One region of the Streptomyces sp. NPDC030222 genome, then DNA from elsewhere that is predicted to be linked to it. Evidence: riboswitches for the same ligand, from Rfam matches in the RefSeq annotation. Region 1 holds a riboswitch; the other holds the start of a gene.
What was found. A riboswitch is a leader RNA that binds a small molecule or an ion and turns the genes downstream of it on or off. The one in region 1 is predicted to bind S-adenosylmethionine.

Region 1 (15,752 bases):
CGGCCGTACCAACCACGCCGGCGACGGCTCCGCGGCCCTCTTGGACGCCGTCCGCCGCAACGCCGCCGTGCCCACCCGCCCCGGCCCCGACGCCGTCGACGGCAACGCCCGCTTCTACGGCTTCGAGATCGAGAACCTCGGCAACGGCCGCGACCCGTATCCGGCCGCCCAGCTCGACGCCGTCGAGCGGCTCTCGGCCGCGATATGCCGTGCCCACGGCTGGCCGTCGGAGAGCGTCGTCGCCCACAAGGAGTGGACCCGCCGCAAGATCGACCCGTCGTTCTCGATGGCCGGAATGCGCGGCCGCGTCGCCGCCCGGCTGCGCGGCGGCCCGGCCGGTCCCGCCCAGCCGCCGCAGCCCCCGCAGCCGTCGTACGAGCCGTTCCCCGGGGCCGCGTTCTTCGTCCCGGGCCGTCGCAGCCCGCTGATCACGGCGGTCGGCAGGCGTCTGGTCGCCGAGGGCTGCGGCCGGTACACGGTCGGCCCCGGCCCGGAGTGGACCGAGGCCGACCGGGCCTCGTACGCCGCATGGCAGCGCAAGCTCGGCTACTCCGGCGCGGACGCGGACGGCATTCCGGGACGCGTCAGCTGGGACCGGCTGCGCGTTCCCCGCGCCACCTGAGCACCCACCGCAACGCGGAAGGCACCACCATGAACGAACCCACGCGCAGAGCGCTGCGCACCACCGTGCAGGTCCTGTTCGCCCTGCTCGCCGCGCTGCCCCTGCTCGCCGACGAGCCCGCCGTCGCCGACCTGCCGGCGTTCGCCGCGCTGGTCGCGGTGGCCGGGGCGGTCAGCCGCCTGATGTCCGTACCGGCCGTGGAGCGCGTCCTGCCGTCCTGGCTCCGCAGGGGGGAGACGGCCCATGGCGACGGCTGAGGGCACGGGGGTGGCCGTCGAACTGGAACGGCTCCGCCGGTCCGTCGACGTCGGCTTCGCCACGACCCGGGGCGACCTGGCCCTGCTCCTCCAGCGCGCCGACCAGACGGACAAGACGCTCGGCGAGCACGAGGAACGGCTCGACGCACTGGAGCGCGCCCGCTGGCCGCTCCCGTCCCTGGCCGCGCTCACCTCCTGCGCCGCCCTGGCCATGGCCCTCTGGCAGGCCGTGTCCCACTGACGGCACCGAACTCACAGAGCCCCGCCCTCCGTTCCGGAGAGCGGGGCTCTGCTGTCGTTCCGGGCCGAGTTCCCGGCTACTTCTTCGGGCACTCCTTCCACGCCATGTGGTAGACGGTGTTGATGTCGCCGTCGGTGGAGTCCATCGCCATGAAGCTGACCTTGGACGGGTTCGAGGTACCGGCGTTGACCCGCAGCTCGGTGTTGATGTTGAAGTTCCGCTTCACACCGCAGGGGGCCCAGACGAGCTGCGCCCAGTCGGTGGTGTCCGTCGCCTGCCAGCTGTCGTTGTAGGCACCGCGGTACGTGTGGGTGCGGACGGCGTTGTTCGGCGAGCCCTGGAAGTAGTACGAGGCCTTCTGCGTGGCGCTCGCGCCGGGCTGGAGGGAGGCGAAACCGCGGTAGTCCGCGGCGGCGATCGCGTAGGTGAAGCCCTGCGGCACGTGCACCACGAGGTTGAGCTGGCAGTTCTTGCGGAACGCGGTGGGGTCGGAGTTGCCGCCCACCTGGGCGAGGTAGTTGCTGTAGGTCACGGTGAACGCCGTGTTGTCGGGCGACACGGCCACCGCCGCCGTGCCGGCGGGACAGCCGGAGCCGTTGACCGTGGCGATCTCGATCACGATCTTGTCCGGGGGCGGGTCGGTGATCGCCGTGGGGACGCTCGCGGGAACTAGGGAGCCGACGAGAGCGGCGACGGCGCCGCTCAGGAACAGTCCACCAGCCATGGTTCTCCAATCCGTGCACATGGGTTGGGGATGGGGGGTGCGGCCGCCCGCGAACGCGGGGGCCGTCACAGACCGAAGGCGTGGGAGGGATCCGTCGACCACCGCGGACCGGTGGATCGTCGGATCGGTGGAGCGGTCGAACGGTGGATCGATCCGGACAATGTCGTGTACGCGTCAACCATTTCTCCGGCTTCCGGCCGCCGGGAGCGATCGAATGGTATGGACGCGCACGGCCGGCTCGATAGGGCGATCTCCGGCCATTCCGTGACGGCGGCGCCGGGCCGGCGCCGCGGCCGGGCCCGTACGCACGACGGCGGTCCGCCCGGCCCATCAGGGGCCGGGCGGACCGCCGTGGCGTACCGTCAGGTACGGTAGGCGTAGTACGCGGCGTTCGGGTAGGACGCGATGATGCTCGCGACCGACTTCCGGTACGTGTTGGTCGAGTGGTACGTGAGGTACGGAACGCCGTACCTGCTCCGGTACGTGGTCATCATGGTGTGGTCCTTCGACCCGTCCTTGTCGAAGTCCATCTGCAGGACGTCGCCGATGCCCAGCTGGTAGACGTTGTCCAGGTTGGTCGCCCGCTTGGAGTACAGCGTGAACCACGACCAGTCGTCGGCCCCGACCCACGAGTTCGTCTGTCCGAGGGACGTGTCGTACCACCAGTTGGTGTAGTCGTCGAAGCGGCCTGTGTCGTGCTTCCAGCCGCCCGCCTTCAGCGCCTGGCTGACGAAGTTGGTGCAGTCGCCGCCCTGGTCGTTGAACTTGCGGTAGGCCGGGTTGTAGTTCCGCCAGTACTTCTCCGCGTAGGCGGCCATGGCCCGGTAGTCGTAACCGGAGGTTCCCTGGGTCTTGCTGTTCCGCGGGGCGGGCCACGAGGTGGAGGCGCGCTGAGCGCTGGGGTGGCTGCCCGCGGTCATCTTCACCGGCGGCTTCGGGTTGGGCTGGTTGATGGCCCCCGGGCCGTCGTCCTTGGACTTGATGTTCGTCAGCTCCCACGAGCCCTTCGCCGACCTCAGGAAGTTCACCTCGTGGTGGGCGGTGAAGCCGGTCGTCGTGGGCTCGTCGCCACGGATCCTCTTGTACGTGAGCGTCGTGGTCTCGGTGAGCTGGACGGTGATGTGCCGGCCGTTGACCTTGACCCGGTCCACGGCGGTCTGGGTGTCGGACTTGGTGTACGCCTCACCCAGGGCGGAGAGCCGCGACTTGCGGGCCTGGAGCTCCGACAGACCGGAGTCCTCGGCGCGGGAGACCCTGGACGAGAGGCCCATCTTCCTCTCGCGCAGCGGAGCCTTGCGCGCCTGCCCGGTCTCGACGACGGCCGCCGTGCGCTGTGTCAGGACCGCCTGGGCGAGACGTCCGAAGGAATCCCTCGTCGTGGCGTCCACCGTGGACTTCTCGGCTGCTTCCCCCGCTATGTTGCCCGTCGCGTCACCGGCCGCGATCGGCAGGAGCACCGCGGACAGGGCGACGGCCGCCGCCGCCCCGACGGTGACTCTCAAGGTCTTTTGCTTCACTATGCATCCCCTTGTCACCCGGTCCCGGACGGACCGGGGGGAGGGAATCCTCGCATGAACTCGGGTTTTATGGGGGAGTCGTGACGAGTTTGTGAATTGACCCCGGAGTCAATACCTCCGCGTTCGGACTCCGGGATCCCAAACCCCCTGCGAGGCAGCCGATTTCGCGCGCCTCTGCGGTCGGCACACGGAAACGCCCGAGGGCGGCACCCCTTGCGGAGTGCCGCCCTCGGTGTGATGGACGGTGTCCGATCCGGATGGGCCGGATCAGAAGTCCATGTCACCGCCCGGCATGCCGCCACCGGCAGGCGCGGCGGCCTTCTCCGGCTTGTCGGCGATGACGGCCTCGGTGGTGAGGAACAGCGCGGCGATCGACGCGGCGTTCTGCAGCGCGGAGCGGGTGACCTTGGCCGGGTCGATGATGCCCTCGGCGATCATGTCGACGTACTCGCCGGTCGCGGCGTTCAGGCCGTGGCCGACGGCCAGGTTGCGGACCTTCTCCACGACGACGCCGCCCTCGAGACCACCGTTGACGGCGATCTGCTTGAGCGGGGCCTCCAGGGCCAGCTTCACGGCGTTGGCACCGGTGGCCTCGTCGCCGTCGAGCTCCAGCTTCTCGAAGACCTGGGAGGCCTGGAGCAGGGCCACGCCACCACCGGCGACGATGCCCTCCTCGACGGCGGCCTTCGCGTTGCGGACGGCGTCCTCGATGCGGTGCTTGCGCTCCTTGAGCTCCACCTCGGTGGCGGCGCCGGCCTTGATGACGGCCACGCCGCCGGCCAGCTTCGCGAGGCGCTCCTGGAGCTTCTCGCGGTCGTAGTCCGAGTCGGAGTTCTCGATCTCGGCGCGGATCTGGTTCACACGGCCCGCGACCTGCTCGCTGTCACCGGCACCGTCGACGATGGTGGTCTCGTCCTTGGTGATGACGACCTTGCGGGCGCGGCCCAGCAGGTCCAGGCCGGCGTTCTCCAGCTTGAGGCCGACCTCCTCGGAGATGACCGTGCCACCGGTGAGGATGGCGATGTCGCCGAGCATGGCCTTGCGGCGGTCGCCGAAGCCCGGGGCCTTGACGGCGACGGACTTGAAGGTGCCGCGGATCTTGTTGACGACCAGGGTCGACAGGGCCTCGCCCTCGACGTCCTCGGCGATGATCAGCAGCGGCTTGCCGGACTGCATGACCTTCTCCAGCAGCGGAAGGAGGTCCTTCACGTTGCTGACCTTGGAGTTGACGATGAGGATGTAGGGGTCCTCGAGGACGGCCTCCATGCGCTCCATGTCGGTCGCGAAGTACGCCGAGATGTAGCCCTTGTCGAAGCGCATGCCCTCGGTGAGCTCCAGCTCCAGACCGAAGGTGTTGGACTCCTCGACGGTGATGACGCCTTCCTTGCCGACCTTGTCCATGGCCTCGGCGATGAGCTCGCCGATCTGGGTGTCGGCGGCGGAGATGGAGGCGGTGGAGGCGATCTGCTCCTTGGTCTCCACGTCCTTGGCCTGCTCGAGCAGGGCGGCGGAGACGGCCTCGACGGCCTTCTCGATACCGCGCTTCAGAGCCATCGGGTTGGCGCCGGCGGCCACGTTGCGCAGGCCCTCGCGGACCAGGGCCTGGGCCAGGACGGTCGCGGTCGTCGTGCCGTCACCGGCGACGTCGTCCGTCTTCTTCGCGACTTCCTTGACCAGCTCGGCGCCGATCTTCTCGTACGGGTCCTCGAGCTCGATCTCCTTGGCGATGGACACACCATCGTTGGTGATCGTGGGGGCGCCCCACTTCTTCTCGAGGACGACGTTGCGGCCCTTGGGGCCAAGGGTGACCTTGACGGCGTCGGCGAGCTGGTTCATCCCGCGCTCGAGACCGCGCCGTGCCTCCTCGTCGAACGCGATGATCTTGGCCATGTGAAGTGGTCCTCCCGGACTTGGGATGTCTCCCCGTGCCGTGGCGACGGGGGAGGATTGCTCCGGACCGCGCTGGCGCCCGCGACGGACGGCCTGCATGCCGTGCGGTTCCTTGCCCCACACGACCGCGGGCCTCACCGACCCGGTCCTTCGTCTGTCACTCTCACCTGCAGAGTGCTAACGCCAATGATTAGCACTCGCACTAGGAGAGTGCAAGCGGCTCTCGCAACCCGGGCCCCTCGGACGCGACCGTACGCCGAAGGGCCCGCACCCACTGTGGGTACGGGCCCTCCGACACGTTGCTGCAGTCAGTCGGCGCTTCTCAGCCGGCTACGCGGACCATGTCCGCCTGCGGCCCCTTCTGACCCTGCGAGATCTCGAATTCGACCCGCTGGCCCTCTTCAAGGGTGCGGTACCCGTCCATCTGGATCGCGCTGTAGTGGACGAAAACATCCGCACCACCGTCGACCGCGATGAAGCCGTACCCCTTCTCCGCGTTGAACCACTTGACGGTGCCCTGAGCCATGCCTAACTCCCCTATTACTGGCCCTTGCACAGGACCGCACTTCGCGGACCCGGGTCAGACCTCCCCCCCGGACACGAGGGGGCGTGCTGCCGGAACAGCGTCGACCGCGCCTGAATGTATCTGTCCAACTGCCGTCTGCAACAGGTCAATCGGACGAGAAATCTGCGTGCGACGGAAGGGAGAATTCCGTGAATTTCTGGATGTTCCGGGGCAACTCGGGCCGGGCAAAACGGGGCCCAACCGGCAATTCGCCTCGCCATCAAGGCGGCATCTTGGGCGTCTTCTTGAGCGCCTTCTTATGGCCGGAGAACCCGGCTTCCCTCACTCTATCGCGGCCAACCCTACAGAATTGCCCCCTCCGCTTCTCTCGCGGAGGGGGCAATTCCGATGACTCTGCGCAGTCATCGGGACGGCACCGGACGGTGGCTCAGCAGCCGCCGGCCACCGCCGGAATGATCGACACGTTGGCGCCGTCGGGCGTCGCGGTCTCCAGTCCCTGTTCGAAACGCACGTCGTCGTCATTGACGTAGACGTTCACGAAGCGGCGCAGTTTCCCCTGGTCGTCCAGGACGCGCGCGGCAATTCCCTGATGATCCTTCTCCAGGGACTCGATGACCTCGGAGAGAGTCGCCCCCTCGGCCGGGACCTCGGCCCGGCCGCCGGTGTAGGTGCGCAGGATGGTGGGGATGCGGACAGTGACGCTCATACGAGGCCAGCCTCTCGGAAGGAGTCCAGGTTGGGGCGGATGACGGCGGACATACCGGTGGTCGGTTCCACCGCGTCCAGCGTCTTCAGGCCGTCACCGGTGTTGACGACGACCGTGGTGAGCGACGGGTCGAGGACCCCCGCCTCGATCAGCTTCCGGGTCACCCCCAGGGTCACGCCACCCGCCGTCTCGGTGAAGATGCCCTCGGTACGGGCCAGCAGCTTGATCGCGTCCACGATCTGCCCGTCGGTGACGTCCTCGACGGCGCCGCCGGTACGGCGGGCGATGTCCAGCACGTAGGGGCCGTCCGCCGGGTTGCCGATGGCCAGGGACTTGGCGATGGTGTCCGGCTTCTGCGGCCGCACCACGTCATGGCCGGCCTTGAAGGCCACCGACACCGGGGAGCAGCCCTCGGCCTGCGCGCCGAAGATCCGGTACGGCCGGTCCTCCACCAGGCCCAGCTTGATCAGCTCCTGGAGACCCTTGTCGATCTTCGTCAGCTGGGAGCCGGACGCGACCGGGATGACGATCTGGTCGGGCAGCCGCCAGCCGAGCTGCTCGCAGATCTCGTACGCGAGGGTCTTGGAGCCCTCTCCGTAGTAGGGGCGGAGGTTCACGTTGACGAAGCCCCAACCCTCGCCGGCCGGGTCGCCGATCAGCTCCGAGCAGAAGCGGTTCACGTCGTCGTAGTTGCCCTCGATGCCGACGAGCTCGCCGCCGTAGACCGCGGCCATCACGACCTTGCCCTGCTCCAGGTCGTGCGGGATGAACACGCAGGACCTGAAGCCGGCCCGGGCGGCCGCGGCGCCCACCGCGCCGGCGAGGTTGCCGGTGGAGGAGCAGGAGAGCGTGGTGAAGCCGAAGGCGCGGGCGGCCTCGACGGCGATCGCGACCACACGGTCCTTGAAGGAGTGCGTCGGGTTCCCGGAGTCGTCCTTGACGTACAGTCCACCGGTCACGCCCAGCTCACGGGCGAGGTTGTCGGCCTTGACCAGCTTGGTGAAGCCGGGGTTCAGGTTCGGCTTCTCGGCGACGTCGGCGGGGACGGGCAGCAGCGGCGCGTACCGCCAGATGCTGGCGGGACCGGCCTCGATCCGCTTGCGGAGGGACTCGGGGTCGCCGAGCGGAAGGTCGTAGGCCACCTCCAGGGGGCCGAAACACAGCTCGCAGGCGAAAATCGGACCGAGGGCGAAACGCTCGCCGCACTCACGGCACGACAGCGCCGCAGCGGGTCCGAGGTCCACAGGACGGGTGGTGGTGGCAACAGTCTGCGCAGCCATGATGGCGAGGCCCTTTCTCCTCATCTTCCCCGCGGCGCATCTCGCCACGAGACGGAATTGGCACCTTCCCTAGCCGGGCCTCGCATGGATCCGCGGCAGCTTCGTGGCAGCTGCCGCCGCGTGGCGGCTGGAGGGTTGCCGGGGCTTCAACGGGCCGTGTCCCTCTGCCCCTCTGGATGAGCGGTATTCGATTGTCGGCGGGACGACCCCGGAGTGCGGTGGCCGTCGCCGTTGTTCAAGACTGTAACCGAACCCCCGGCGGCTTGAGACGGCCGTCCGAACCGCGAGATGGAGACCACGTGCTGGAAGAGGTGGAGCGCTGGCTGGCCCGCCGTTCCTGGTCGGCGGCCGACCGCCCGCTGGACCGACTGCTCGCGGCGAAGCGGAACACCACCGTCAGTGTGGTGCTGCCGGCGCTCGACGAGGAGGCCACGGTCGGCGACATCGTCACCGTGATCCGCCACGAACTGATGGAGCGGGTGCCGTTCGTCGACGAACTCGTCGTGATCGACTCCGGCTCGACCGACCGCACCGCCGAGGTCGCCGAGGCGGCGGGCGCCCGGGTGGTGCCCCGGGACGCGATCCTCCCCCGCATACCCGCCGTCCCCGGCAAGGGCGAGGTGCTGTGGCGGTCGCTGCTGGTGACCGGCGGTGACATCGTCTGCTTCATCGACGCCGACCTGCGGGACTTCTCGGCCCGCTTCGTCTCGGGGATCGTCGGCCCGCTGCTCACCGACCCGGACGTGCAGTTCGTCAAGGCGATGTACGACCGGCCGCTCGACGACCTCGTCGGCAGCGGCGTCGCCGCCCAGGGCGGCCGGGTCACCGAACTCGTGGCGCGGCCCCTGCTGAATCTGCACTGGCCGCTCCTGGCCGGTTTCGTGCAGCCGCTCGGCGGCGAGTACGCGGCCCGCCGCACCCTGCTCGAACGGCTTCCGTTCCCCGTCGGCTACGGCGTGGAACTGGGACTCCTCGTGGACGCGCTGCACACGGCCGGCCTGGACGCGCTCGCCCAGGTCGACGTCGGGGTACGGCTCCACCGCCACCAGGACGACCAGGCGCTGGGCCGGATGGCCGCCGCCATCTACCGCACCGCCCAGCTGCGGCTCTCCCGGGCCCACCTGGTGCGGCCCGTGCTCACCCAGTTCGAACGTTCGGCCGAGGGCTTCGTCCCGCGGACCGGCCCCGTGGACACGGAGGAGCGCCCGCCCATGGCGGAGATCGCGGAGTATGCGGCCAGCCGGGCCGCCTAGCGGGACGACACGGGGGCGCACCGATGCGTTTTCGCCCGGTTGTCGCCCGTACGTTTGAGCGTTTCCGTCTCTGGCTAGGTTCGTGACCATGGCCGCCAAGCGTTCCGCTCAGGTACTTGTCGCATCGAACCGCGGTCCGGTCTCGTACGCACTTCGCGACGACGGCTCGCTGGACGCCCGGCGCGGGGGAGGCGGGCTGGTGTCCGGCCTCTCCGCGATCGGCTCCGACGCGGACTCGGTGTGGGTGTGCGCCGCCCTGTCCGACGCCGACCAGGAGGCCGTACGGCGCGGGGCCGGCGAGCCCGGCGTACGGATGCTGGACATCGACGCGGACGTGTTCTCCGACGCGTACAACGGCATCGCGAACTCGGTGCTGTGGTTCGTCCACCACATGCTCTACCAGACGCCCGTGGAGCCGGTCTTCGACGCCGGCTTCCGCCGCCGGTGGGCGTCGTACGAGGCCTACAACCGCGCCTTCGCCGAAGCCCTCGCCGAGGAGGCGGCACCCGGCGCCACGGTCCTCGTCCAGGACTACCACCTGTCGCTGGCGCCCCGGATGCTCCGGGAGCGTCGGCCCGACGTGACGATCGGCCACTTCTCGCACACGCCCTGGGCGCCGCCCGAGTACTTCCGGCTGCTGCCCGACGACATCGCCGCCCAGCTCCTCGGCGGCATCCTCGGCGCGGACCGGGCCGCGTTCCTCACCCGGCGCTGGGCGGACGCGTTCACCGACTGCTGCCACACCGTCCTCGGGCCCGGCATCCCCGCCGGCACCCGGATCGGGGTGCACGGCCTGGGCGCCGACGGCGACTTCCTGCGGCGGCGCTCCCGCGAGGCCGACGTCGAGCACCGCCTCGCCGAACTGCGCGAGCAGACCGGGCCGGGCCGCAAGGTCGTCGTCCGCGTCGACCGCACCGAGCTGTCCAAGAACATCGTCCGCGGCCTGCTCGCCTACCGCGAACTCCTGCGGCGCCCCGAGTGGCACGAACGGGTCACGCACGTGGCCCTCGCCTACCCTTCCCGCCAGGACCTCGCGGTCTACCGCGACTACACCAGTGAGGTGTACCGGCTGGCCGCCGAGATCAACACCGAGTTCGGCACGACCGCCTGGACGCCCGTCGTCCTGCACATCAAGGACGACTTCGCGCGCTCCCTCGCCGCGTACCGCATGGCGGACGTCGCCCTGGTCAACCCGATCCGCGACGGCATGAACCTCGTCGCGAAGGAGATCCCCGTGGTCTCCGACAACGGCTGCGCGCTGGTCCTGTCCCGCGAGGCGGGCGCGCACGAGGACCTCGGCGAGGACGCGATCACGGTCAACCCGTACGACGTCTCCCGGACCGCGGACGCCCTCCACGAGGCGCTGACGATGACGGACGCCGAACGCGCGGAACGCACCAAGCGCCTCGCCGCGGCGGCGACCGCGCTGCCGCCGCAGAAGTGGTTCCTGGACCAACTGGACGCGCTCAGGCGGGGCACCGGCTGATAGTTCCCCGGGGGCAGCCCCGGGTGGTCGTGGCCGCACCGGCCGGCGAACCACGAGACCGTCGGGCTCGCGTGCCCGCGCGTCGGGCAGGCCGGCCCGGGACCGCGGCGGGGCGCAGCGGCCCCACAGGGAGGGACGGCAGCCCCCGGAGCCGGCCGAGGCGGATGCCGGGTCCGGTCAGGCCGGCCGGGACGCGAGGGTCTTGCCCAGGTCCGACAGAAAGGCGGCCACCGCTGCCGGACCCGGCAGCACCAGGTCCGCGCGCTCGGCCAGTTCGGGGACCTCGTTGGTGCCCGAGCAGACCAGCAGACCGGCGAGTCCGTCCGAGCGGAGCTTGTCCACGGCGGCGTACGCGGCGAGGTCGCCCAGGTCGTCGCCGGCGTAGAGGACCGCCTCGGCGCCGGTCTCGCGGACGTACTCCTCCAGTGCCACGCCCTTGTCCATGCCCGGCGGGCGCAGTTCCAGCACCATGCGGCCCGGTTCGAGCACCAGTCCGTGCTTCACCGCCAGCTCGGCCAGCGGTCCGCGCAGCGCCTCGAACGCGGCCTGGGGCTCGGCTGCGCGCCGGGTGTGGACGGCGACGGCGCGGCCCTTCTCCTCGATCCAGGTGCCGGGCCAGGCCCCGTGCTGTTCCAGGACGCCCGGCAGCTCGGCGCGGGCGGCGGCCACGCCGGGGAAGGGGGCGGGGGCGTGCACGGCGCCGCTGACGGCGTCCCAGCGCTCGGCGCCGTAGTGGCCGAGCACGACGAGGTGTTCCAGCTCCGGCACTCCCGCGAATCCCCCGTACCGCACGGCGACGCCGGCCGGCCGGCCGGTGATCACGGCGACCGACTGGACGTGCGGGGCGAGTGCCCGCAGCGCGGGCACGGCGCCGGCGTGGGCGCGGGCCTGTTCGGGGTCGGGCACGATCTCCGCGAGCGTCCCGTCGAAGTCCAGTCCCACGACGGTCCGGCCGGCGCGGTCCAGGATGGCGGCGAGCCCGTCCCGCCCGGCGGCGGTGCGGGGCGTCGGCAGTGAATTCGGCACGTGCGCTGTGCTGCCCATGCCTCGACCCTACCGGCGCGACCCCGCCGTGCTCAGGTGCTCCGCCGAACGGGGCGGAGAACCTTCAGGAGGTCAGCGCCGGGCCCTTCGCGCCTCCCGGACCCTCCGCAGGCGGTTGACCGTCACGGGGTCGTGGGCCAGTGCGCGCGGATCGTCGAGCAGCGCGTTCAGCAGTTGGTAGTACCGCGTGGGGGACATCCCCAGGGTCTCCCGGACGGCCCGCTCCTTGGCTCCGGCACCGGACCAGGACCGGCGCTCCATGGCGAGCACGGCGAGCGCGTGCTCGGGCAGCCGGTCCGGCGCGGGGGGCCGGGCCTGCTCGGGCGAGCGCTCCTCCTCGGGGGGCCGGCCCTTCTCAGGCGACCGGCCCTCCTCGGGCGACCGCTCCCGCTCGGGCAGCCGCTCCTGCTCGGACGGCCCTTCGCCGGCCCCGGAGTGGTCAGTCATACGGGCAACCTATCCCCCGGGGCCGACACCGCCCGGGTCACTCGGCGGACTCGGCCTCCTCCGCCTTGCGGGCTATGTCGCCGAGGACGGTCGCCGGGCTCGCCCCCGGCTCCACGGCCTTGCCGATCTCCTTCTTGACGGTCTCGCTGACCTGCGGCCAGGACGTCTTGCCGACCGGGTAGATCTCGGCCGCCGGCAGGGCCTCCAGGAAGGCGCGGAGGTCCTTGTGCCGGGGCTCGCTCGCCATCTCCTGGGAGGCGGTCATGGTGGGCGGCAGCAGGTCGTTCTTGTCGGCGAACGCGATGACGTTCTCGTCGTGGAAGACGAAGTCGAGGAACAGGCCGATCTCCTTGCGGTGGCCGTTCTGCTTGAAGCCCATGATCCAGTCGGCGACGCCCATGGTCACCTTGGACTGGCCCTCGCGGCCGGGCAGCGGCACCATCCCGACGTCGACGCCCTTCTTGACGGCCTGCTGCATCAACGAGGGGTGCCCGTTGAGCATGCCGACCTCACCGTTCGCGAACTCCTCGAAGGCCTTGATGCGGTTGAGCTTGCCCGGGGCGACGGGTCCGGTCAGCTCCTTGTCGACGAGCTCGTCCTTCAGCCACTTGAAGGTGTCGATGTTCGACGGCGAGTCGATCATGTAGGCGTTGCTGGTGTTGGTGTAGCCGCCACCGCCGGAGAGCATCCACATCATCGTCTCGGCCTGGGCCTCCTCGCTGCCGAGCGGGAGCGCGTACGGGTACTTCACACCCTCGGCCTTGAGCTTCTTCGCGGCAGCCTGGAGCTGGTTCCAGGTCTCCGGTGGCTTCGGGACACCGGCCTTCTTGAAGAGGTCCTTGTTGTAGAAGAGCAGTCGCGTGCTCGCGGCGAACGGCATGCCGTACTGCATACGGCGGAGCTCGCCTGCCTCGGCCAGCGGCCTCATCATGTTGCTCTGCACGGTGACCGAAAGCAGGCTGTCGGCGCTGTAGAGCCTGTCCTCGGCGGCGTAGTCGGAGTACGCGCCGATCTGCGCGATGTCGGGGGCCTGTCCGTCCGCGACCATCTTCGCCACGTCGGCGTCGACGGTGTCCCAGGAGCGGACGTCCACCTCGACCTCGATGCCGGGGTTCTTCGTCTCGAACGCGGCGACGAGGTCGCTCCAGTACTCCTTCGTGGAGTCCCCGCCGTTCAGGTCGTAGTCGGCGGCGACGAGCCTGAGGGTGACGTCCCCCGTGCCGCTCTCGCCCCCGCAGCCCGACAACGTCGCCGCCATCCCCAGCGCGCTCATCGCCGCGGTCAGAACCACCATGCGCCGATGCACAGCCCGTACCACCCTCTATTGATCCACATTCGGCATGAGGTGTGATTCTCCTACAAATCGAGGAGTGCGGTCTACACCATTGGATATCACTTCCACAACAGCCTTCTCGGCCCCATCGCCAAGCACTCACACACCCCGATCCCGCGAGTGGACTAGACCTGTTGCCGTTGGCAGGTGAAACTGTTCCCGTGAGACACGTCATCGCCCTCGATGTGGGCGGCACCGGCATGAAGGCCGCCCTGGTGGGGGCGGACGGCACGCTGCTCCACCGGGCCCGCCGGGCCACCGGGCGGGAGCGGGGCGCCGACGCCGTCGTCGAGTCGGTCCTCGGCTTCGCCGCGGAGCTGCGCGCGTACGGCGAGGAGCACCTCGGCGAGCCCGCTGCCGCGGCGGGCGTCGCGGTGCCCGGCATCGTCGACACCGAACACGGCATCGCCGTCTACGCGGCGAACCTCGGCTGGCGGGACGTACCGCTGCGCGACCGGCTCCGCGACCGGCTGGGCGGCATCCCCGTCGCCCTGGGCCACGACGTACGCACCGGAGGCCTCGCCGAGGGCCGCGTCGGAGCGGGCCGGAACGCCGACCGGTTCCTCTTCGTGGCACTCGGCACCGGCATCGCGGGCGCGATCGGTATCGACGGGCGCATCGAGGCGGGGGCGCACGGGAGCGCGGGCGAGATCGGCCACATCGTCGTACGCCCCGGCGGTCCCGAGTGCGGCTGCGGGCAGCGCGGCTGCCTGGAGACCCTCGCGTCCGCGTCGGCCGTCTCCCGTGCCTGGGCCGCCGCGAGCGGCGACCCGGAGGCCGGCGCGGCGGACTGCGCCGCGGCCGTGGCGGCCGGGGACCCGCGGGCGGCGGAGGTCTGGGGCGATGCCGTCGACGCGCTCGCCGACGGCCTGGTCACCGCGCTCACCCTGCTGGACCCCGGCACCCTCGTCATCGGTGGCGGGCTCGCCGAGGCCGGGGAAACCCTGTTCACGCCCCTGCGGATCGCCGTCGAGGCCCGGGTGACCTTCCAGAGCCCCCCGTGCATCGTCCCGGCCGAGCTCGGCGACACCGCGGGCTGCCTCGGCGCCGGGCTGCTCGCCCTGGACCTCCTCGCGACGCACCCCGGTCCGGACGGCCCGGACGGCCCGGACGCCACGGACGCCCCGGCGTCCGGGGGCGGGCCGGTGCCGGACGGCTCGTCGCGCGGGCCCGCGGAGGCCGCGGAGGCCGCGGAGGCCGCACGTTCCACGACACCCACGGAGGTATCCGCCTGATGGCCGCAAGCATGGTGCTCTCCGGCGCCCGGGTCGTACTGCCCACCGGGGTCGCCGAGAACGGCCGGGTGATCGTCGAGGGCCGGCGGATCGCCGGGAGCGCGCCGGACGGCACCCCGGTCGTCGACCTGTCCGGGCACTGGGTGGTCCCCGGTTTCGTCGACATGCACAACCACGGCGGCGGCGGCGCCTCCTTCACCTCGGGCACCATGGAGGAGGTCCTCCGCGGCATCGCCACGCACCGGCAGCACGGCACCACCACACTGGTGGCGTCCACCGTCACCGGCGAGATGGACTTCCTCGTGCACCGGGCGGGCGAACTGTCGGAGCTGGTCGAGCAGGGCGACCTGGCGGGCATCCACTTCGAGGGGCCGTTCATCTCACCCTGCCGCAAGGGCGCGCACAGCGAGAAGCTGCTCCGCGCCCCGGACCCGGCCGAGGTCCGCAAGCTCGTCGACGCGGCCCGCGGCACCGCGAAGATGGTGACGCTGGCCACCGAACTGTCCGGCGGCCTCCACTCGGTGCGGCTGCTCACCGAGCACGGGGTGATCGCCGCGATCGGGCACACGGACGCGACGTATGAGCAGACCGTCGAGGCGATCGAGGCCGGCGCGACCGTCGCCACCCACCTGTTCAACGCCATGCCCGCGCTCGGCCACCGCACCCCCGGGCCGATCGCGGCGCTGCTGGAGGACGAGCGGGTCACCGTCGAGCTGATCAACGACGGCACCCATCTGCACCCCGCCGCCCTGGAACTGGCGTTCCGTCACGCGGGCGCGGACCGGGTCGCGCTCATCACCGACGCGATGGACGCCGCGGGCTTCGGGGACGGCCGCTATCTGCTGGGGCCCCTGGAGGTCGAGGTCACCGAGGGGGTCGCGCGGCTCGTCGAGGGCGGCGCGATCGCCGGCTCCACCCTCACCCTGGACCGGGCCTTCCGGCGTTCGGTGACCGTGGACGGCCTGTCGGTCGAGGACACGGTCCGGGCGATCTCGGTCAATCCGGCGCGGCTGCTCGGCGTGTACGACACGGTGGGCTCCCTGGAGCCCGGCAAGGACGCCGATCTGGTGGTCCTGGACGCCGGTTTCGCCCTCAAGGGCGTGTTGCGCAAAGGGGAATGGGTGGTCGAGCCCCAAGTGGGGTGATTGCCGCCAAGTGCCCCTAAAAGGGGGCACGTTCGGTCAAGGCGGC
Region 2 (15,752 bases), on a different contig from region 1:
CCCCGGTGACGTGGTACTCCCAGGAGCGCAGCGGCACCTGCGCTAGGTCCGCGAACCGGGTGCGCTCGGCGTCCCGAAGCGGGCCCGCACCCGGTTCGATCGTCGCCAGACAGCCCCTGAGGTCCCGCGAGAGCACGGCGTCGGCCCGCCGGTCCAGGGTCCGCCGGATGCCGCGCTCCATGTCTCCGTCGCCTGCGCCGCCGCCCCCGCAGCCGGCGAGCACGACCCCGGCGAGCCCGAGCACCACGGCCCGTCGCCCCGGTTCCCGTGCCTGCTCAGCCATCCTGCGAGTGTAAGGCGGCACCCGTTCCGGGCCACCGGCCCCGACCGCCGTCTCCGGGGCAGGCCGGTCCGCCACGGTCGGCGCCGCGCAACGCCCGGCCCGCCCGCAACCTCACGCCGCACCGGCCCCCGGCTCCGCGCGGGGCGCAACGGACAGGACAGAGGTCAGACGCGGGTGACCGCCGAGACCGGCATCATGCGGACCGGGTCGTAGCGGACAGGGGCGCCGGGATAGGGGGCGTGGATGACCTGGCCGTTGCCGACGTACATGGCGACGTGGCTCGCGTCGTCGCGGTAGGTGACCAGGTCGCCGGGGCGGGCGTCGGAGAGTGGGACGTGGCGGCCGGCGCCGCGCTGGGCCTGGGAGGTGCGGGGCAGGCCGACGCCGGCCTGGCGGTACGCCCACTGGGTGAGGCCGGAGCAGTCGAAGGAGTCGGGGCCGCTGGCGCCCCAGACGTACGGCCTGCCGAGGGCCCGCTGGGCGGCGGCCACCGCCGCGGCGGCCCGGGACGAGGAGGCTCCGTACCCGCCCGTCGGGAGCAGCGGCTCGTCGCTGCCCGCGCGGGCAGCCCGGTCGTAGGCCGCTCGCTCGGCGTCGGGGAGGGCGTTGAGCAGCCGGCGGGCCTCGGCGAGTCTGGCCTCGACGCTCCGCTTGTGCCGGGCGACGTCCGCGCGGCTGCGTTCCAGTTCGGCGAGCATCCGCACGGCTTCGGCGCGCTGCTGGTCCAGTCTGCGCCGGGCGTGCCGGAGTTCGTCGAGTTCGCCGGTGTGCCGGTCGGTGATCCGGTCGAGGGCGGAGGCTTTGTCGAGATAGCTGTCCGGGTTCTCGGAGAGCAGCAGCGCGAGGGCCGGGGTGACACCGCCGGCGCGGTACTGGGCGCCGGCGTAGAGGCCGAGACCGGCCCGCATCGTGTTGATGCGGTCCTGTCCGCGGGCCACGGCGTCCTGCGCGTCACGGACCCGGGCGCGCAGCCGGTCGGCGCGCTCGTCGGCCTTGTTGAACCGTTCTGTGGCCTTCTCGGCCTGCTCGAAGAGGCCGTCGAGCCTGGTCCGCGCGGCGGTTCCGGCGTGGACCGGATCGTGCGGTTCGGCGGCCGCCGGGGTGGTCCCGAGGGCCGTAGCGGCGGCGGCCGCCGCCGTGGTCAGAACCGTGGCGCGGGTGCCTTGGGCGAGGCCGCGATGTACGTGTCGGCGATGGGACGCCACAGGAAGCCGCACTCCTTCCGCTGCTGCCGAAGGTCTCCGGCAGCCCTGCCGGGAAACTGCACGCCGGACAGTAGCCGTGCGGCGGGCGGCGTCCAACGACCGTTGGCTCCGAACAGACTGACGCCCCGCAGGAGACCACAGGTCACCGGCGGGGCGTACGGTCGGCGCGGTGTTCCGCAATTCGCCCGATCGGGCGGCACCGACTGGGTGTCGGATGCGGATGGGGGCGCGGGCGTCGGTCGGCGGGGCGGCCGCAGTCGTCAGATGCGGACGCCGAACATGAACGGCATGTTGTCCAGCGACTCGTAGCGGACGTTGGCGCCCGGCTTGGGGGCGTGCAGCGTCTGGTTGTTGCCGGCGTAGAGGCCGACGTGGTGCAGGTCGCCGTAGAAGAAGACCAGGTCGCCGGGCTTGAGCTGGTCGCGGCTGATGCGGGTGCCGTTGTTGGCCTGCGCCTGCGAGGTGCGGCTGATGCTCACACCGGCCTGTGCGTACGCCCAGGAGGTGAGACCGGAGCAGTCGAAGGAGTTGGGGCCGGTGGCGCCCCAGACGTACGGCGAGCCGATCTTGGTCTTGGCGGCGGAGAGCGCGGCCGAGGCGCGCTGGGAGGCCGGGACGCCGTTGCCGAGGTCGGGCCGGGACTCGGTGCGGTCGGCACGTGTCTCGGCGGCGGCGAGGGAGGCGCGCTCCTTGGCGGTCAGGGAGTTGAGGAGGCGCTGTGCCTCGTCGAGCTTGCCCTGGACCTCCTTCTTCTTCGCCGCGAGCGACTTGCGGGTGTCGGCGAGGTTGGCCAGCTTGCCCTGGGCTTCCTTGCGCTGCTGCGCGAGGGTCCGCTGCTTGGACTGGATCTTCCGCAGCGACTCGGTCTGCTTGCCGGTGATCTGATCGAGCGCGGACGCCTTGTCGAGGTAGTCGTCCGGGTCGGCCGAGAGGAAGAGCTGCACGGAGGGGTCGATGCCTCCGGAGCGGTACTGCGCACTCGCCATAGAACCGAGGCTGTCGCGCAGGGTGTTGAGGTCGTCCTGGCCGCGGGCGACCTTGTCCTGGAGCGTACTGATCTCGGTCTCGAGCTTCTCCTGCTGCTCTTTGACCCCGTTGTACTGCTCGGTGGCCTTTTCCGCCTCTTCGTAGAGTTTGTCGACCTTCTCCTTGACCTCGGTCTTGGAAGGCTTCGGCTCCGCCTGGGCGGCCTGGGAGGTCAGCGCGACGGCCGCGGCGGCGGTCGCTGTGAGCACGGTCACACGGGCGCGGCTCGGCTGCTTGGGTCGACGGTGGGACGCCACGAAGGCGAGCTCCTTCTTCCTGAGCCGCCGAACTACGCAGACTCGGCGGTTTCTTCACGGTCACCCCGGCTGAGTGAACGACCGCGTGAAGGTACGAGGCCAGACCCTAGTGACCCTCTCGTGATCAGTTCAAATCCTGATGAGAAAAAACTCGTTCCGGATAGCCATTTTTTACGGTGATCCCACTGGCGGTAATGGCGACTTGACGCACCGCAGATCACACTTGAGGTCAAATACGGGCATTGCGCCCAGGAGTTACCGGACCGGTCGCTAGGCGCGTGAAAGCCGCTTCAGCAGCAGGACGGACGCCACCGGCCGGGCGCCGGCCCTCGCCACTCCGTCGGCGACCTCACGGTCGGCCGAGACCACGACCACCGGCCGGCCGGGCGGTTCGGCCCGCACCAGCTGGCGGATCAGTTCGTCCGCGGTGACCCCCGGCTTGCTGAACAGCACCCGGACGCCCCGCGGCGGGGCGAGCAGTACCGGGGCGGCCAGCTCCGCGCCGTCGAACACACAGGTGATCTCGGCACCCGACTGGGCCGCGAGCATCGCGAGCCCGCCCAGCAGCCGCAACCGCTGCTTCTCCAGCGGCATCGTCGGATAGCCCGTCTTGGTGACGTTGTAGCCGTCCACCACCAGATGCACCTGCGGCAGCGCGAGGAGCTGGTCGAGCAGCGCCGGATCGGTCTCGGAGAGCGCCCTGGCCGCGATGTCCTTCGGGGTCATGCTGCCCGGCGCCACCGCGTCGACGGTATCCGCCGGATGCACCGACGCGGGCGGCAGGGCGAGCTCCCTGCGCAGCCCCTGCGCCGCGTCCAGCACGGTGTCCAGCAGCAGCCGCAAGCGCATGTCCTCGACGGACCGGCCTTCGCGCACCGCCCGGCGGCCCGCCTCCAGCGCCGCCTCGGCCTCACCGAGCCGGGTCCGCAGCCGGCGCGCCTCGCTCTCGGCAGCGGCGACCTGCGCGGCGGCCTCAGCCCTGACCCCGTCGATGTCGGCCTGCGACTTGCGCAGGGCGGCGTCGCCGCGCTTGACGTCGCTGAGCGCGCTGCGCAGCTTCCGCTGGAGCACCTCGGCCTCCTTGCGGGCCGCCTCCAGATCGGTGCGCAACCGTTCCGTCTCGGCCTTGGCGCGCTCCCCGACCTCGGCCAGTTCCTCGCGGAGCCGCTCCAGTTCACGCCGACCGGCCTCGTCGGCACGTTCGGCGTCCGCGCGCTGGGCCTCCTCGCCGGCCGCCTCGACCAGCTTCACCCAGCCCTCCGGACGCAGCACGTACGCGACGGCGGCGACGTCCAGCGGGTCGGCGGCGGCGGGCGGCGTGCCCGCCTCCACGGCACCGGCCAGCTCGGACTGGCCCTCCCGCATCCGCTCACCGATGCGCTGCCGGAAGAGCGCATCGGTCTCCAGCGCCGCGGCCATGGCGTTGCCGGCGAACTTGGCACGCCGGGAAGGGGTGAACCGGACGTACTGCCGCAGCTGGGCGGGCAGCTCGGTGACGGTGAGTCCGCCGAACGCGTCCGCCACCAGCGCGACGACCCGGCGCCTCACTCCCTCCGGGAGAGGGCGGTCGAGAGCCTCGGCGGCGTCGTCGGCCGAACCGGCCGGTTCAGCGCCGCTTGACTGCTCCACAATCCGTCACCCCACTTGCTCCGGCCGCCGCTCCCCGTCAGGAGTCGGCATCTGGCCTCTTCACTAGTTCGATCCGGTCCACCGCGTCGCACCAACGGCAGCGCACCGACTCGATGGTCTCACTGAGCACCTCGCGTTCCTCGACGGCCGGCTCCCCGGCCAGGTCGAGATGGACGTACTCGACGACCTTCGACGTGCGGGTCACATCGAACCGGGTGAGGTTGCCGCAGAGCGTGCAGCGCCACCGGGTCTCGGCCGTGGGCCGGGGAACGGTCGTCATGGGTGCGTCCTCTTCCTCGTCGTGCTCCGTCGTTCTCCGCCGTCACCCTATGGCCTGGCGGGCAGACGATGTCACGGCGAGGCGGTCTGTCCGGTTCGGACCGTTTGGGTCATCCTCTGAGCATGATCGGTTGGCGGGGAGTGAGTGCGCTGCTGCGCGGCGGGCCGTTGATCACCTACGGCGTGATCGGAATCTGCTGTCTGGTCTTCGTCCTGGGTCCGGTATCAGGACTGAATCCGGTCTACGGACGGGGCGACGCGCTGCTGTCCGCGCAGAGCGAGCACTTCGCCCGGTGGGGCGTGATCCCGGCCGACCTGGTGCAGGGCTCCGCGCGGGCCGTGCTCACCCCGCTGACCGCCCTGTTCGTGCACGGGAGCTGGCTGCATCTGCTCGGCAACCTGTTGTTCCTCTATGTATTCGGGGCGATGGCCGAGGAACGGATGGGCCGGGCGCAGTTCTCGCTGTGCTATCTCTGCTCCGGCTATCTGGCGCTCGTCGGGTACGCCTTCGTGTACGCCGAGTCGGACCGGACCCTCGTGGGGGCCTCCGGGGCGATCTCCGGAGTGCTCGGCGCGTTCCTCTATCTCTTTCCCCGGGCCCGCGTCACCAGTCTCTATCCGTTCCTGTTCTTCCTGCCGCTGCGCTTCCCCGCGTGGATGGTTCTGGTGTTCTGGCTCGTCCTGCAGTGGCTGGCGGCCCGGCAGGCGAGCGGCGGACCCGGCGTGGCCTATCTGGCGCACCTGGTGGGATTCTGCGCGGGCTTTCTCTACGCCTGGGGCCGCTTCCGCGGTAGGGCTAGAGTGAAGCCCCAAGCCACGGGCACAGAGGGAGAAAGCCAGCCGTGATCACCGCGATCGTGCTCATCAAGACCAGCGTGGACCGGATTCCCGAGATCGCCGAGACGATCGCGGCCCTGGACAACGTCAGCGAGGTCTACTCCGTCACCGGCACCTACGACCTCATCGCCATGGTGCGGGTGGCCAAGCACGACGACCTGGCCGACATCATCCCCGGCAAGATCAGCAAGATCCCCGGCGTGGAGGTCACCGACACGCACGTGGCGTTCCGTACGTACTCCCAGCACGACCTGGAGGCGGCGTTCGCCATCGGCCTGGAGGGCTGAGCGAGGCCCGTAGCGCCGAGGGCCCGGGACCGCCGGGCATCGCAGCACCGGGCCTCGGACCTCGTCAGACCGCCGGGACGCAGCGGCCGTCCTCGGTGCGGTAGTTCCACTTGGCGCCGTCGCGGACCAGCTCCGCGACGGCGGCCACGAAGCGCTCCACGTGCTCGTCCGGCGTTCCGGCGCCGAAGCTGACCCGGACCGCACTCAGCGGCCTCTCGTCCGGCCCGGACTCCGGCGCACCGCACTCGCCCGGCTCCTGCGGGTCGCCGCCGAGTAGTGAACGGACCAGCGGATGCGCGCAGAACAATCCGTCGCGCACACCGATGCCGTACTCGGCGGACAGTGCGGCGGCGAAGTGCGAGCTGTTCCAGCCGTCCACCACGAACGAGATCACCCCGACCCGCGGGGCATCGTCACCGAACAGGGACAGCACCCTGACCTGCGGCACCTCGGCCAGGCCCGCGCGGACCCTCGCGAGCAGGTGCTGTTCCCGGGCTACGAGGGACTCCCAGCCGGCCTCGGTCAGGGCCCGGCAGGCGGAGGCGATGGCGTGCACCCCGATGACGTTCGGGGAGCCGGCCTCATGACGGGCCGCGGTGGTGTGCCAGGCGACCTCCATGTCACCACCGGCGCCGCGGGCCACCGTGCGCGAGGCGCCGCCGCCCGCGAGGTACGGCTCGGCCTCCTGGAGCCAGTCGGCACGGCCGGCGAGCACCCCGGAGCCGAACGGCGCGTACAGCTTGTGGCCGGAGAACGCGACCCAGTCCACGTCGAGCTCGCGCACCGAGACGGGGTGGTGGGGGGCGAGCTGGGCGGCGTCCAGCACGACGCGGACGCCGTGCGCGTGCGCGACCGCGGTCAGCTCCCGCACCGGCCACAGCTCCCCGGTGACGTTGGAGGCTCCGGTGACGCACACCAGCGCGGGGCCGCGCGACGCACGGTCGGCGAGGGCCTGCTCCAGCGTCTCCACGGCCTGCCGGGGACTGCGCGGCGCGTCGAGGACGGTGAGCCGGTCCCGGCGCCAGGGCAGCAGCGACGCGTGGTGCTCGGTCTCGAAGACGAAGACCCGGCAGTCCCGCGGCAGCGCGGCGGCGAGCAGGTTCAGCGAGTCGGTGGTGGAGCGGGTGAAGACGACCTGGTCCGCGGGGCGGCAGTCGAGGAACTCGGCGACGGCCGTGCGGCCGTTCTCGAAGAGGTCGGTGGACAGCTGCGAGAGGTATCCGGCGCCGCGGTGGACGCTGCCGTAGTACGGGGCGTAGGCGGCGACGTCGTCCCACACCCGCTGGAGGGCGGGGGCGCTGGCGGCGTAGTCGAGCGCGGCGTAGCCGACCTCGCCCCCGGTGACGAGCGGGACCCGGACGTCCCTCCCCAGGACCGGCAGGGGCGGACAGACGGTCGGAGCGGCGGCGGCACTGGTGACAGACATGGTGAACTCCCGTACGAGGCAGGCGAGTACACCGCGGCGACGGGCGTCCGGAGGCACGACGGCACGGAAGGGCCCGGAGAACGGCGCGGTGGAAAAGGAAAGGGGTACGCGGAGAGGGGCGTGACGCCCTATTGCATTCGCTTGCTCACGAGGCTGCTCCCTCGGGACCAGGACCCCAGGGGCACAAGGGGTCCGCGCTTGCCGCGGGCCTTGCTGCCGACGGCCTGGTCTTCACCCGGGGCACCCCGCCACGGACGGAGGGTTGCCGGACAGCGGGCCGGGGCCGAAGTCGCTGTCACTCATGACCTGGTGAGCATCTTGACACACATCGCACCCGGGTGAGCACGGGAGGTCCACATCCCGAGACGGCCGTGCCCGCAGGAGGACCTCCGGCGGGCACGGTGCGGCACGCGGGGCGGGATACGGGGCGGGATACGGCCGGCGCGGAATCCAGCCAGGACGGGAATCCGCCGGACGGGACGCGGTCGCCAGTGAATCCAACGGGGACCGGAGTCAGCGGAACGGGTTCTGTCTGACCGGATTCCAACGGAACGGGATCGACCCCGACCGGATCCCGGCAGAAACGGAATCCACCCCGACCGGATCCCAGCAGGAACGGAATCCGGCCGGAACGGAATCCAGGAACGTAGTTCGGAGAACGTGGTTCGGAAAGGGAATCCGGCCGGTACTGGGTCCCTACGGGATTCAGGCGTTGGTCGCCGCCACCCAGCGCTCCAGCGTCGCCTTGGCCGCGCCCGAGTCGATGGAGTGCGCCGCCCTGGCCATGCCCGCGGCGATCTGCTCGGTCATCGGGGCGTCGGCGGGTTCCAGCGCCATCAGTGCCGCGGCCGAGTTGAGCAGCACCGCGTCCCTGACCGGACCCTGCTCACCGTCCAGCAGCCGACGGGCCACGTCGGCGTTGTAGGAGGCGTCCGCACCCCTGAGCGCCTCGATCGGCACCAGGCCGAGGCCGACGTCGCGCGGGTCGAAGGAGGTCTTCCGTACCCCGCCGTCCCGGACGATCCACACCGTGGAGGTACCGGTCAGGGTGAGCTCGTCGAGTCCGTCGTCACCGCGGAAGACCAGTGCGGAGGAGCCCCGTTCGGCGAGCACCCCGGCGAGGATCGGAGCCATCCGGGCGTCCGCGACACCGGTGGCCTGGGCGCGCACCCTGGCCGGATTGGTCAGCGGGCCGAGGAAGTTGAAGGTGGTGGCGATCCCCAGCTCCCTGCGTGCCGCGGCCACGTGCCGCAGCGCGGGGTGGAAGTTGGCCGCGAAGCAGAAGGTGATCCCTGCCTCGGCGGCCACCTCCTCGACGCGCCGGGGGCTGATGCCCAGGTTGACGCCCAGCTTCTCCAGCACGTCCGAGGAACCGGAGGCGCTGGAGGAGGCACGGTTGCCGTGCTTGACGACCTTCGCGCCGGTGCCGGCGACCACTATCGCCGACATGGTGGAGACGTTGACCGTCTTGGCCCGGTCGCCGCCGGTGCCGACGATGTCGACGGTGGGGCCGGGGACCTCGATCAGTCTGGCGTGCGCGTACATGGTGCGGACGAGGCCGGAGATCTCCTCGACCGTCTCGCCCTTGGCACGCAGCGCCACCGCGAAGCCCGCGATCTGCGCGTCGCTGGCCTCTCCGCGCATGATGCGGTCCATCGCCCAGGCCGTGGTGTCCGCGTTCAGGTCCCTTCCGGCCAGCAGCGCGGTCAGCACGTCGGGCCAGTTCTGCGCTGCGCCTCCGGCGGGAGAACCGGCGTTGGGAACGGTGCTCATGTGCTCCACGCTCCTGGGTCTTCAGCGGATCGGTCGCGGGCAGCACAGCGGTGCCGACGCCCGGCGTCGGCCCACCTCATGCCCGGGTCCAGCCTATCGACGTCGTCCGGGCCCCGGGGGCTCGCCCGCATTGTGGGCCGAGGTGACCACGGACGGGGCGGACACGGGAGAGGGCCCCGCAGGAACGTGTCCTGCGGGGCCCTCTCCGTGGTACCGGGCGATGACGGCCGTCAGTGGTGGCCGTGACCGCTGGTGATCTCGCGGTGCTCCTCGGCGGTCGGCTTGGGGATCTGGCTGCCCTCACCGAAATAGCCCTTGCTCAGCTTGGCGCGCAGCTTCTCCTTGCGCGTCGGCTTCCGCTCCACACCGTTCTCGTCGACCGTCGGGCCGAGCTCCAGCGGCTGGTACTGCTCGTGCGCGGTGAGCGTGTGCAGCCGGCCCTGCGGAAGCGGCTCGTGGACCTCGATGAACTCACCGTGCGGCAGGCGCTTGATGATGCCGGTCTCGCGACCGTGCAGCACCGAGTCCTTGTCCCGGCGCTGGAGGCCGAGGCAGATCCGCTTGGTGACGATGAACGCGATGACCGGGCCGACGAAGAAGAAGATCCGGACGAACCAGGTGATGGCGTTGATCGACATGTGGAAGTGGGTGGCGAAGATGTCGTTGCCACCACCGATCAGCATGATCGTGTAGGCGGTGATCCACGCGACGCCGAACGCCGTGCGGGTCGGCGCGTTGCGCGGCCGGTCCGCGATGTGGTGCTCGCGCTTGTCTCCGGTGATCCAGGCCTCGATGAACGGGTAGGCCGCGATCACGCCGAGCATCAGCGGGAAGATCACCAGCGGGATGAACACGCCCAGGACGAGCGTGTGGCCCGCGACGTTGATCTCCCAGCCCGGCATCACTCGGATCAGACCCTCGGCGAAGCCCATGTACCAGTCGGGCTGGGCGCCGGTGGACACCTGGTCCGCGCGGTACGGGCCGAGCGCCCAGATCGGGTTGATCGTGGCGATCGCCGACAGGAAGGCGATGAAGCCGAAGACCAGGAAGAAGAAGCCTCCCGCCTTCGCCATGTACACGGGTAGCAGCGGCATGCCGACGACGTTCTTGTTGGTCCGGCCGGGACCCGCGAACTGCGTGTGCTTGTGGTAGAAGACCAGGATCAGGTGAGCCACCATCAGACCGAGCATGATGCCCGGCAGCAGCAGGATGTGGATCGAGTAGAACCGGGCCACGAAGTCCCCGCCCGGGAACTCCCCGCCGAAGAGGAAGAACGAGATGTACGTGCCGACGACCGGCACGGACAGGATCGCGCCCTCCATGAAGCGGACACCGGTGCCGGAGAGCAGGTCGTCCGGGAGCGAGTAACCGGTGAAACCGGTGAACATGCCCAGGACGAACAGCAGGAAGCCGAACACCCAGTTGACCTCGCGCGGCTTCCGGAACGCACCGGTGAAGAAGACGCGCATCATGTGCACGAACATCGCCGCGAGGAAGATCAGCGCCGCCCAGTGGTGGATCTGCCGGATGAGCAGACCGCCGCGGACGTCGAAGCTGATGTCCAGGGTCGAGGCGAACGCCTCGGACATCAGGATGCCCTGCATCGGCACGTACGAGCCGTGGTACTCCACCTCGTTCATGCTCGGGTGGAAGAACAGGGTCAGGTACACGCCCGTCAGGATGATGATGAGGAACGTGTACATGCAGATCTCGCCCAGCATGAAGGACCAGTGGTCCGGGAAGATCTTGCGCATGTTGGCCTTGGCCAGGCTGTAGATGCCGAGCCGGCCGTCCGCCCAGTCGGCGACCCGCTCACCGCGGGACGCCTTGTGCTTGTCAGTCGTCACGGTGCTCATCCGCGCTCCCAGAAGGCAGGACCGACGGGCTCTTCGAAGTCGCCGAGCGCCTCGAGGTAACCCTCTTCATTCACACCGATCCGCAGCTGCGGAAGGGCGTGACCGGCCGGGCCGAAGATGACACGGGCGCCGTCGGAGAGGTCGAAGGTGGACTGGTGGCACGGGCAGAGCACGTGGTGGGTCTGCTGCTCGTAGAGGCTGATCGGGCAGCCCACGTGGGTGCAGATCTTCGAGTAGGCCACGATGCCCTCGTGCGACCACTCGAGTTCCTGCTTGTCCTTGATGTCCCCCGGCTGCAGACGGACGATCATCAGGGCGGCCTTGGCGATCTGCGTCTGGAAGTCGTGCTGGTGCTCCTCCAGCCCCTCGGGGATGGCGAAGGTCAGCGAACCGACGGCGACGTCCTCGGGACGCAGCGGCTCGTGGGTGTTCTGGTTGACGAGCAGCTTGCCCTTGGCCCACATGGTGTGGCGGAGCTTGGTCTCGGGCAGCGGGCCGAGGTCGCGCAGCAGCATCAGGCCGGAGAGCGGCACCATGGCCATCGCGCCGAACATGGTGTTGCGGATCAGCTTGCGCCGGCCGAAGCCGGACTCCTCGGCACCGGCCGCGAAGTCCGCCATGACCTTGGCCCTGACCTCGGGGCTCGCCTCGATCGGGTGACGCTCGTCCGCGACCTCCACGTCGGACATCAGCGTGCGGGCCCAGTGGACCGCGCCGGCGCCGATGCAGAACAGGGCGACGCCCAGCGTGGTTCCCAGCGCGAAGTTCAGGGCGCTCACATTGCCGAGCGGCCAGATGAACACGATCTTGTCGACCGGGAAGATCACGTAGGAGGCGATGAAGCCGATCGTGGCCAGCATCGACACCGTGAAGAGCAGCGCGACCGTGCGCTCGGAGCGCTTGGCGGCCCGCTCGTCGATGTCCTGGATGCGCGGCTTGTGAGGCGGCAGCCCCGGATCGGCGAACGGGTCTTCGGTCACCGTTGCCACCGCGGTGTGCACGGTTCCCTGCTCGCTCGGCAGGTTCTCTTCTGGAATGTCTTGGCTACTCATGACTTCTTGGCCTTAGCGGTGTGGGCCGCGACCCAGACGGCGACTGCGATGAGGCCTCCGAGACCGAAGATCCAGCCGAACAGACCCTCGCTGACCGGGCCGAGACCGCCGAGCTTCAGGCCGCCGGGGGACGGCGTCTCGTCGCTGTTCACAGCCTTGATGTACGCGATGATGTCCTTCTTCTCCTTCTCCGGCAGGGTCGTGTCGGGGAAGGACGGCATGTTCTGCGGGCCGGTCTGCATGGCCTCGTAGACGTGCTTCGGGCTCACACCGTCGAGGTTCGGCGCGTATTTGCCCTCGGTCAGGGCACCGCCCTCACCGGTGAAGTTGTGGCACTGGGCACAGTTGGTACGGAACAGGTCGCCGCCCTTGGCGATGTCCGCACCCTCGGGGCTGTACTGCTTCTCGGTGGGCGTGATCGGGCCGGCGCCGAGGGAGGCGACGTACGCGGCGAGCAGGTCGATCTCGGGCTGCGTGTAGATGACCTTCTTGCGCGGCACCTGGGCGCCCGGCTGCTGCGCCGGCATGCGGCCGGTGCCGACCTGGAAGTCCACTGCGGCGGAGCCGACGCCGACCAGGGGCGGGCCGTCGGAGGTGCCCTGACCGCCGGTCCCGTGGCAGCTGGCGCAGCCGACGGTGTAGAGCTTCTTGCCCTCCTCGATGGCGAGGGACTGGGCGGTTTCGTCTGCCTGCGCCTTGTCCGCGGGCGCGAACGCGGCGTACAGCCCCCCAGTGGCCGCCAGCGCGAGGAGTAGGACGACGAGCGCCGCCAGCGGATGGCGTCGTCGTGCGGAGAGCTTTTTCACGGATTACCCCGGTGTCAGGATCTTCTGCGTCGATGCTTCTGGAATGGATCGGGCGGTGCCCGATTACTTGATCATGTAGATCGTGGCGAAGAGGCCGATCCAGACGACATCGACGAAGTGCCAGTAGTAGGACACGACGATGGCGGCGGTTGCCTGCTCGTGAGTGAACCTCCGGGCCGCGTACGTCCTGCCGAGGACCAGCAGGAAGGCGATGAGACCGCCCGTCACGTGCAGACCGTGGAAGCCGGTGGTCAGGTAGAAGACCGAGCCGTAGGGGCCGGACGAGAGCGAGAGGCCCTCGTGCTTGACCAGCTCGGTGTACTCGTACACCTGGCCGCCGATGAAGATCGCACCCATGATGAAGGTGATCACGAACCAGAAGCGGAGCTTCTTCACGTCACCGCGCTCCGCGGCGAAGACGCCGAGCTGGCAGGTGAGGGAGGAGAGCACCAGGATCGTGGTGTTGGTCGCCGAGAAGGGGAAGTTCAGGAACGAGGCCTGTTCCGTCCAGTACTCGGGGCCGGTCACCGATCGCAAGGTGAAGTACATCGCGAAGAGGGCCGCGAAGAACATCAGCTCGGAACTCAGCCAGATGATGGTTCCGACGCTGGTGAGGTTCGGCCGATTGACCGACGGGTGCGCGTGCCCGGTATCTACTGTCGTTGCTGTCGCCACGACCGACATTATGTCGGGCGCTTATCCCGCCCTCACTCCGGGGGGTGCCGTTCGGTGTGTCAGTACCGTGTGTCCAGCCCGAACGGCCCAGCGGAGACCTGCGCTTACCGGTGTTGACACGCTGTCGGACGGAGTAGCATCCCGCGCATCGTCACCCGATGAAGTGCGGAGGAACCATGCAGCCGACCGCCACGGTCCTGGTCTACAGCGACGACGCCAACACGCGCGAGCAGGTGCGACTGGCAGGGGGACGGAGGCCCGCCGCGGATCTCCCGCCGGTGGAGTACCTGGAGTGCGCGACGCTGCCCGCCGTACTGAAGGCCCTGGAGGAGGGCGGCGTGGACGCGTGTGTGCTGGACGGCGAGGCGGTCCCGGCGGGCGGTATGGGGGTCTGCCGGCAGATCAAGGACGAGATCTTCCGCTGCCCGCCGGTGCTGGTGCTGATCGCCCGCCCGCAGGACGCCTGGCTGGCCACCTGGAGCCGCGCGGACGCCGCGGTGACGCTGCCGGTGGAGCCGGTGGAGTTCGCCGAGACGCTGGCCGCGCTGCTGCGCAGCCGGCTGAACAACGGCACGCCCACCCCCGCCTAGCGGGTGCTCGGTGGCTCGGGGCCGGACAGCCCGGGTCGTCCGGTGCCGTGGACGGCAAGGCCGGGGATGAAGGTCCTCCCGCCGAAGGCAGGGGGCGAGTCCATGCGGAGCACCGGCGACCGACGACAACGCCGCACGCCGCGGTGCCGGGCGGGCCGGGCCCGGCCGTGATCCACCGGACACCCCCTGGGCCCGCTCCCCGGTGCTCCCCGTCCATGCCGCCCTTCCGGACGCCATGGACGGGGAGTCCGCCGGTCAGACCAGGGGCCGCAGGCGCGCCTGCTCGACCGGGGCGACCTTGCCCCCGGCGGCGCCCGAGGTCAGGGCGCTGCCCTGCTGCCACTTCTCCCAGGACAGGTTCCAGTCGCCGAAGCCGTTGCCGAAGGGCGCCATGTCGGCACCGAGACTGCCGACGACCTTGACTATGTCGCCCTGCCGGAACGTGTTGTAGAACCAGGCGGCGTTGGACGTGCTCATACCGGTGCAGCCATGGCTCACGTTCGCGTATCCGTGGGAGCCGGCCGACCAGGGCGCCGCGTGGACGTACTCACCGCTCCAGGTGACCCGGGTGGCGTAGTACACGTCCATGTCGTAGGACTCCGAGGACCCCGCGGGTATGCCGATGCTGGTGCCCCGCATACGGACGTTGTACTCCTTGCCGAGCACCACTTTGATGCCGTTCCTGGTGGAGAAGCCGGGTTTGCCGGTGGTCACCGGAATGGTGTTGATCACTTCGCCGTTGCGCTTGACGGTCATGTGGTGGGCGGAGGCGTCGGTGATGGCCTCCAGCCGGTCGCCGATGCTCAGCTCAAGGGGGTCGGAGGTGCCTCCGTAGAGGCCCTCGCGCACCTTGATGCCCTCCAGGTTGCTCCGCACCCGGACGGTCGCGTCGGCCGGCCAGTACTCCCGCGGCCGGAAGTGCAGCGTCTTGCTGTCCACCCAGTACCAGGAACCCTCGACGGCCGGTTCGGACTCCACCTTCAGGGCACTCTCGACGACGGCCCGGGAGGCCCGGTCCTTGAGCCGGGTGCTGAGAGTGACCGTGATGGGCTGTCCGACCCCGTATGTGCCCTTCTGCGGGCCGAAGGTGAGCCCGAGGACCCTCCTGACCGACGAGGTCTCGAACGTCAGCGTACGCAGGCCCGGGGCGCCGTCCTCGTCCTCGGTGCCGACGCGGACGGTGTAGTGGGCACCGGCGGCGAGGGGGACGGTGTTGTGCCATCGCCTGCCGTCCGCGGTGAGTTCACCCGCTATGACGCGGCCCGCGGCGTCGGTCACCGTCACGTCGGTGATCCGGCCGTCGTCACTCTTGGCGGTGATTTCCAGGGGCTTGTCCGGGTCGACCTTGCGGTTGCCCCTGGGCCCGTTGAAGGCGACCTGGTCGACCGCGTCGTAGGGCTTCGCGGAGAGCGGGTGGTCCGAGGACCCGGTGCACGCGGCGGCGCCGGCACCGAGCGAAACGGCCACCAGAATGCAGCTCAGAACGATGCGTATGGATGGCGGGTTGCTCATGAGCACACGCTATGGAGCGAAGTCAACGGCGGCGCGCCGGAAGACTGCAAACGAGGGGCCCGGACGCCCCGTAAGGGTGGCGTCCGGGCCCGTGTTCGTTCTGTCCCGCGTGAGCGGTTCAGTCGTTACTGGTTCTGGTTCTCACCGCGGTAGTACTCGAAGACCCAGCCGAAGATCCCGATGAGGATGATCGGCAGGGAGAAGTACAGCAGCCACCAGCCGAGCGCCACCGCGAGGAACGACAGGGCGCCACCGAAGG

Region 2: it holds a riboswitch for S-adenosylmethionine, as region 1 does, so the genes downstream of both, ACZ4Z5_RS12225 (aminotransferase class V-fold PLP-dependent enzyme) here and thrC (threonine synthase) in region 1, are expected to answer to the same signal.

The regions. Positions count from the first base shown of each region.
Region 1 is NZ_JBVICA010000018.1:103,821-119,572, reverse strand. Features, by position in the region: gene ACZ4Z5_RS24440 (peptidoglycan-binding protein) at 1-622, shown strand, start outside; gene ACZ4Z5_RS24435 (hypothetical protein) at 652-879, shown strand; gene ACZ4Z5_RS24430 (hypothetical protein) at 866-1,120, shown strand; gene ACZ4Z5_RS24425 (DUF4360 domain-containing protein) at 1,197-1,844, opposite strand; gene ACZ4Z5_RS24420 (amidase domain-containing protein) at 2,207-3,346, opposite strand; gene groL (chaperonin GroEL) at 3,629-5,251, opposite strand; gene ACZ4Z5_RS24410 (cold-shock protein) at 5,574-5,777, opposite strand; gene ACZ4Z5_RS24405 (ubiquitin-like small modifier protein 1) at 6,205-6,483, opposite strand; gene thrC (threonine synthase) at 6,480-7,763, opposite strand; SAM riboswitch class I at 7,781-7,946, opposite strand; gene ACZ4Z5_RS24395 (glucosyl-3-phosphoglycerate synthase) at 8,063-9,016, shown strand; gene ACZ4Z5_RS24390 (alpha,alpha-trehalose-phosphate synthase (UDP-forming)) at 9,105-10,502, shown strand; gene otsB (trehalose-phosphatase) at 10,680-11,546, opposite strand; gene ACZ4Z5_RS24380 (DUF3263 domain-containing protein) at 11,619-11,837, opposite strand; gene ACZ4Z5_RS24375 (extracellular solute-binding protein) at 12,031-13,287, opposite strand; gene ACZ4Z5_RS24370 (ROK family protein) at 13,488-14,561, shown strand; gene nagA (N-acetylglucosamine-6-phosphate deacetylase) at 14,561-15,706, shown strand.
Region 2 is NZ_JBVICA010000006.1:355,730-371,481, forward strand. Features, by position in the region: gene ACZ4Z5_RS12190 (hypothetical protein) at 1-283, opposite strand, end outside; gene ACZ4Z5_RS12195 (C40 family peptidase) at 448-1,488, opposite strand; gene ACZ4Z5_RS12200 (C40 family peptidase) at 1,749-2,771, opposite strand; gene ACZ4Z5_RS12205 (NYN domain-containing protein) at 3,042-4,400, opposite strand; gene ACZ4Z5_RS12210 (hypothetical protein) at 4,438-4,680, opposite strand; gene ACZ4Z5_RS12215 (rhomboid family intramembrane serine protease) at 4,803-5,525, shown strand; gene ACZ4Z5_RS12220 (Lrp/AsnC family transcriptional regulator) at 5,522-5,803, shown strand; gene ACZ4Z5_RS12225 (aminotransferase class V-fold PLP-dependent enzyme) at 5,868-7,229, opposite strand; SAM riboswitch class IV at 7,419-7,536, opposite strand; gene trpD (anthranilate phosphoribosyltransferase) at 7,935-9,002, opposite strand; gene qcrB (cytochrome bc1 complex cytochrome b subunit) at 9,233-10,858, opposite strand; gene qcrA (cytochrome bc1 complex Rieske iron-sulfur subunit) at 10,855-11,910, opposite strand; gene qcrC (cytochrome bc1 complex diheme cytochrome c subunit) at 11,907-12,716, opposite strand; gene ctaE (aa3-type cytochrome oxidase subunit III) at 12,780-13,400, opposite strand; gene ACZ4Z5_RS12255 (response regulator transcription factor) at 13,568-13,981, shown strand; gene ACZ4Z5_RS12260 (L,D-transpeptidase) at 14,237-15,493, opposite strand; gene ACZ4Z5_RS12265 (cytochrome c oxidase subunit 4) at 15,619-15,752, opposite strand, start outside.